Regions from separate parts of the [Clostridium] scindens ATCC 35704 genome, predicted to be linked through region 1. Evidence: a T-box and tRNA genes for the amino acid it is inferred to sense, from the RefSeq annotation. Region 1 holds a T-box; the other holds one or more tRNA genes.
What was found. The T-box of region 1 lies ahead of HDCHBGLK_RS02865 (valine--tRNA ligase). A T-box ahead of a tRNA ligase gene usually reads a tRNA of that ligase, here a tRNA-Val.
Positions count from the first base shown of each region.

Region 2: it has a tRNA-Val gene. The T-box ahead of HDCHBGLK_RS02865 (valine--tRNA ligase) is inferred to sense a tRNA for this amino acid. The anticodon was not compared.

Region 1 is NZ_CP036170.1:550,482-553,892, reverse strand. Features, by position in the region: gene HDCHBGLK_RS02875 (PKD domain-containing protein) at 1-682, shown strand, start outside; gene HDCHBGLK_RS02870 (hypothetical protein) at 761-1,744, opposite strand; T-box leader at 2,018-2,267, shown strand; gene HDCHBGLK_RS02865 (valine--tRNA ligase) at 2,352-3,411, shown strand, end outside.
Region 2 is NZ_CP036170.1:3,264,769-3,268,179, forward strand. Features, by position in the region: gene ispF (2-C-methyl-D-erythritol 2,4-cyclodiphosphate synthase) at 11-556, opposite strand; gene HDCHBGLK_RS16790 (hypothetical protein) at 560-955, opposite strand; tRNA gene HDCHBGLK_RS16795 (tRNA-Met) at 1,143-1,216, opposite strand; tRNA gene HDCHBGLK_RS16800 (tRNA-Val) at 1,238-1,310, opposite strand; gene gdhA (NADP-specific glutamate dehydrogenase) at 1,444-2,778, opposite strand; gene HDCHBGLK_RS16810 (phosphoribosylformylglycinamidine synthase) at 3,063-3,411, opposite strand, start outside.

The DNA.
Region 1 (3,411 bases):
GACCAATTCTCAGGTGCTTGAGTGGGGAGACGAGGTTCCAATATGGTTTGTAGGAAAAGATTCTTCTCAGGAGAAGATTATGGCAACTCCAGGAAGCGTTATCAACCCGGCCAGCATCCCGGAGATGACAAGCAAGGGCTACACGCTGGACGGCTGGACAGACCCGGATGGAAACAAATGGGATATGGCGAATGATGTGGTAACCAATGAGATGACTTTGACTTCAGTTTGGAAGCTGAATGCTCCTGAGGTCACCATCAAGGCTGATAAGACAGAAGCAAAGCCAGGCGAGACGATCACGCTGACGGCTATTGCCAGCCATGACATCAAAGGACTGCCTTGTACCTATGTATGGTATAAAGACGGCAAAGAGATCAAGGGAGAGACAGGCTCTACATTAAAAGTTACAGAAAATGGAAATTATTCCGTTAAGATTATGATTACCGATGCGGAAGGCCTGACAGCAGAAGGAATGAGCAAGGAAGTAAAATGCACATTCTCAGACCAGGCATCAGCATCCGGCAATGCAGGAAATGGAAGCAATGGAAAAGGCAATACCGGAACGAATGGCTCGGTTAAGACCGGCGATGAAGCACAAGGCATTCTGTACCTTGTGGTACTGTTAGCAGCATTAGGCGCTGGAACCGTGGTTGTCTTAAGAAGACGCGCAAGACAGTTTTAATAGTAGATAGAGGCAGCATGACAACAGCCCTCGCCTTTCACATTACGTGAAAGGCGAGGGCTGATTTTCATATGCTTATTATTCTCCTACAGGAACCAGTTGGATGGAAGTGCCTGATACGGTTAATGTTACGCCTTCGGTGAAGACGGCATTGTTAAACTGTGTAACTCCAAAGCCTTCCTGTCCCATGACTTCGTTGAGCCCGCCATCGAACATATTGGAAGAAGATACATTTCCGGTGCCGCCTGTGGCGATCACGGTGTAGATGCCGGCAGGAAATTCCGTGCCTGCCGTGTAGTTCCCTGCCGGAAGGTCTATCGGACTTCCGGAAGCCTCGCCTCTTGCTGCGACCGTGCCTGTCTGCGCATCCTCGGCGATCAGATGTATGACGACATCCCCGCCGACCGTAAGGACTACGTCCTTCTTCATTTTTAGTCCGTTAAAGGACTGCTGGGAGATTCCGTCGTCGTCCGGGCTCATGACTTCATTGAGTCCGCCGGAGAACATGTTGGAAGAAGATACATTTCCGGTTCCGGAAGTTGCTGTAATATTATAGGTTCCGATCGGAATATCCTTACCAGCAGTATAATTGCCTGCGGACAGGTCGATCTCATAGTGTTCTTTTACGATCTCTTCTTTTCGTTCGTCCTTCTTTGGCTCAGACTTAGCCGTATCCTTGACTGTAGTGGTCTTAGGAACGGCTGTCTTGTCCGTATCCGGCTTATCCGGCGACGTACAGGAGTACAGCACGCAGAGCGCCACCACGATGGTGATGCTGATCTTTGCAACCTTTCCCCAGTTCTTCTTATAACGCCACATCAGGAACAGCCCTATCGGCCATAAGAAGATTAAGAAGAGTATGATGACCCAGGTCTTCTCGTACCATTTCTCCGGCGGCGGGCCTGATGGCTTCCAGGCGCCTGGATTATTAGGGTTATATCCGGCATATCCTCCGGCGGCGGTATTATTTGCCGTGCTGCCCTGGTCTTTTTCGATTACTTTCTGGCCACAGAATTCACAGGTATCGCCTGTCAAGTCTGCGCCACAATGTGGACATTTCATAATTGATCCCTCCCTGATGATTCATTCCTTAATATAGCAGGCAGCACGCTCGCTGCCTATATACTATTGTATCATGGGTGTATTCGACAGGTCTATATATTATTCGACAAACATTTGGAAAATTTGCACAATGCCAACGGAACAAGAGGGCTGGAATCATGGCAGTTTCAAGAAGGCGCGCAAGGTAGCGGCAAACCCTTAAGACTTTCTGAAAATTCTTTAAACTCCTTGACAAAATACTTTTCGATGGCTATGATATTCAATAGTTTATACGTAAAGGCATTGAAGAAGAGGAGTATGCATAAGTTCGTTTTCGAAAGAGAGAGTGGCCCGGAGGCTGAAAGGCGCTTGATGACAGAGATGCAGAAGGTAGCTTTCGAGCCGGACTGTTGAACATCCATACGGGCGCCCGAATGGTGCTAGATGGTCCCGGAGTCGTTCCCGTTAAAGAATAAGATGAGATGTATAGAGGAAGTTTTTTCTATATAATAAAGGTGGTACCGCGACTACAATCGCCCTTTACGTAATGTAAAGGGCGTTTTCATTACAGTAAAATGTGAAAAAACTGTGAAGAGATGTGTAAGACACGATTTATGAGGAGGAAACTATGAGTCAGAAGTTAGAGACAACCTACAACCCAAAGGAGATTGAATCTAAGTTATATGAGAAATGGTGTGAGAACAAGTATTTCCATGCCGAGGTGGACAGGAGCAGGAAGCCGTTTACTACGGTGATGCCGCCGCCGAATATTACCGGCAAGCTGCATATGGGCCACGCGCTTGACAATACGCTGCAGGATATCCTGATCCGTTATAAGAGGATGCAGGGATACAACGCGCTGTGGGTTCCTGGAACAGACCATGCGGCGATCTCTACAGAAGTAAAGGTTACCAACCAGTTGAAAGAAGAAGGTATCGATAAGAAGGAACTGGGACGCGAGAAGTTTCTGGAGCGGACCTGGCAGTGGAAAGAGGAATATGCAGGAACGATCGAGGATCAGCTTAAGAAATTAGGCGTATCCTGCGACTGGGACAGAGAGCGCTTTACCATGGATGAGGGATGCTCCAAGGCAGTAGAGGAAGTGTTCATCAAACTTTACGAAGAAGGATATATTTACAGAGGATCCAGAATCATCAACTGGTGTCCGGTGTGCAAGACTTCTCTCTCGGATGCGGAGGTAGAGCATGAAGAGCAGGACGGAGACTTCTGGCACATTAAGTATCCTATCGTAGGCAGCGATGCCTGTCTGGAAATAGCCACCACCCGTCCCGAGACGATGCTGGGCGATACCGCGATCGCGGTACATCCGGATGATGAACGTTACAAAGACCTGGTAGGCAAGAAGGCAATCCTTCCGCTGGTGAACCGGGAGATTCCGATCGTAGCGGATTATTATGTAGACAAGGAATTTGGTACAGGCGCGGTTAAGATTACGCCGGCTCATGACCCTAACGACTTCGAGGTGGGCAAGCGCCATAACCTTCCGGAGATCAATGTGATGAATGACGATGCCACCATCAATGAAAATGGCGGCAAGTACGCAGGAATGGAACGTTATGAAGCAAGAAAGGTAATGGTTAAGGATCTGGAGGAGCAGGGATACCTGGTAAAGGTAGTTCCGCATTCTCATAATGTAGGTACCCATGACCGCTGCCATACGACGGTGG
Region 2 (3,411 bases), 940 kb from region 1:
CGTGCAACTTCTATCTTGCATGAGGACAGCCGCCGCATCCGGCGCATCTTCCCTCTTCGGGTCCAACAGCATAACTATAGTTGGCAATCGCTTCCAGGCTTGCGATGGCCTGGGCGGATATTCCCTCGCCACTGCCGGTAAAGCCCAGCCCTTCTTCGGTGGTTGCCTTGATATTTACCTGGTCGATATCGATATGCAGCACATTTGCCACATTTGCTCTCATCGCTTCAATATAAGGAGCCATCTTTGGGCGCTGGACAATGATGGTTGCATCAATATTTCCAATTACATAAAGTTTATCTTCTACTAACTTCCCCACGTGCTCCAAAAGTTTCATGCTGGATGCCCCTTTGTATTCAGGGTCTGTATCGGGAAAATGCCGCCCTATATCTCCAAGTGCCGCTGCCCCCAGAAGCGCATCCATAACGGCATGCACAAGGACATCCGCATCCGAGTGCCCTAATAACCCTTTATCATAAGGTATTTCCACTCCTCCAAGAATCAGTTTTCTGCCCTCTGTCAACTTATGAACATCGTATCCCATTCCAACACGCATATCCTAATCCTCTTTTCCCGAATTATCCTGCTCGATAGTCTGCTCTTCCCCGCAAGAATTTATTCCATCTGATTCATCCGATGTCTCGCTTTCCTTTACGGAAATATTTTCCTTTTCCTCCACAGAAACAGTATCATCTGACGGCTCTGCATCTTCTTCAGACGCCCCATCCTCTTCTATTGCGTCCTTAAACGGATCTCTGTATTCATGCTTGATATACTTCTTCAGGTTAAACAGACAGCAGGCTGCGCCAATTATTAAAAACAGCACCCCTACGACTGTATACAGAATATAATTCTCCGGTTTTTCTTTCATGGCATCCGTGACGAGTCCTCCACCAAGATAGGCAAGATAGCCGCCCGCAATTACCATCAGCATAATTCGCCCTTTCGTTTGCATATCTATGTTCCTCCTTTTGCTTCTTTTTCCTATGTGTATTGTTTTACATGCGACTGACGCTTTTCTTCCACATGTTTTGTATTATATATGATTTGACATTTTTTGTATAGTGATGATTGCATAAAAAGGGCTTGTCTTAAAAATTACAAAAAAGAAAAAGCCTATGCTTATAGGCTTTTTCTTTCAGTAGCGGGAACTGGATTTGAACCAGCGACACCACGGGTATGAACCGTGTGCTCTAGCCAACTGAGCTATCCCGCCATATGCAATTTTAGGTATATATGGGACCAATAGGGCTCGAACCTATGACCCTCTGCTTGTAAGGCAGATGCTCTCCCAGCTGAGCTATGATCCCATATTCTTGCGGGTCCTTATCTCGAACCCGCTTTGCTATTATACTATTGAAATCCATTAATTGTCAACACTTTTTTTAATTTTTTTACAAAATCCGAAAATAAATTCTATGTGGTGCAGAGGATACACCTGTATTAAACGATTCCCTGAGCGTTCATAGCCTCTACAACCTTCTCAAATCCTGCAATATTGGCGCCAATGACATAATTTCCTTCTGCATCATAGCGTTTTGCGGCATCTGCCATATTGTGGCAAATATTTACCATGATGCCCTGAAGCTTGGAGTCTACTTCTTCAAAAGACCAGCTTAAACGCTCGCTGTTCTGGGACATTTCAAGAGCGGATGTGGCAACGCCGCCGGCATTCGCCGCCTTTCCTGGAGCGAATAATATGCCATTCTGCTGCAGATATTGCGTTGCTTCCAGCGTTGTAGGCATGTTTGCGCCTTCCGCTACTGCAATGCATCCATTCTCCACCAGCATCTTTGCGTCTTCCAGATGAAGTTCGTTCTGGGTTGCGCAAGGAAGGGCAATGTCAACCTTTACAGACCATACGCCGCGTCCTTCATGATATTCTGAATTCGGACGGTAGTTCTTGTATTCCGTCAATCTTGCACGCTTCACTTCTTTGATTTCTTTCAATGCTTCTACGTCAATTCCATCCGGATCGTATACCCATCCATTGGAATCACTGACCGTCACTACTTTTGCGCCAAGCTGGAAAGCCTTCTGGGTAGCATAGATCGCAACATTTCCGGAACCGGATACGGCAACCGTCTTTCCCGCAATATCATGCCCATTGATCTTCAGCATCTCTTTTGTCAGGTACAAAAGGCCGTATCCTGTTGCTTCTGTCCTCGCAAGAGATCCACCGTAACTTAAGCCTTTTCCGGTAAGCACGCCTTCATATACGCCCCGGATTCTCTTATACTGGCCAAACATATAGCCGATCTCTCTGGCGCCTGTTCCGATATCTCCAGCCGGAACATCCGTGTCAGCGCCAATATATTTACAAAGTTCTGTCATAAAACTCTGGCAGAATGCCATTACTTCTCTGTCTGATTTGCCTTTCGGATCAAAGTCGGAACCGCCTTTTCCGCCTCCAATAGGAAGGCCTGTCAATGAATTCTTGAAAATCTGCTCGAAACCAAGGAACTTAATGATTCCAAGGTTGACAGATGGGTGAAGGCGAAGGCCTCCTTTATAAGGTCCGATCGCGCTGTTAAACTGAACGCGGTAGCCTGTGTTCACCTGGACTTGCCCCTTGTCATCTACCCATGGCACGCGGAATTTAAACTGTCTCTCCGGCTCGACCAGTCTCTCCAGCAGAGCATCCTTTTTGTACTTTTCTTCATTAGCCTCTACCACTACTCTCAATGATTCCAATACTTCTTTTACTGCCTGGTGGAATTCCGGCTCTGCTGGATTCTTTGCCACTACTTTTTCCAGGACTTCATCAACATATGACATACTTTTCTACCTCCTAAAACTTAATAACAAAACGGGCAGACAAAGTCTACCCGCCTGTACGATGCTTTTGTCCTTTAATATTGTAAAGGAATTCTATATAGAACACAAGAATTTTTTTAAAAATTTTTTCCATTTCTGCAATTTTAAATTCGTTTTCCTGCAAACAGATGATTTTTTTGTGCAGTTTTTCCCACGCCTATCGGGAGTATCTGCAACAACACATCGACCATGTTTCATTTTGCATCTCTTAGCATTCTAGACATCGTGGTATTTTAAGCATCCAATTATTTAAAGTACTTGACACCGGATTCAAAGATCTTCAGATCCTGCTCTCCATAAATGTTCATGGCTACGGAGCGGGCACGTCTCTCTGAATGGGCCATCTTGCCAAATACCCGGCCGTCCGGACTCGTGATTCCTTCGATCGCGCAGTAGGAGCCATTTACATTCCATTCCTCATCCATACTGATATTTCCGTTTAGATCACAATACTGAGTTGCAACCTGCCCATTTGCAAAAAGTCTATCGATCCATTCCTTGCTGGCCACGAATCTTCCTTCTCCGTGGGATGCAGGATTGGTATATACGCCGCCTAGTTCTGCCTGTGCAAGCCATGGGGACTTGTTGGTCACT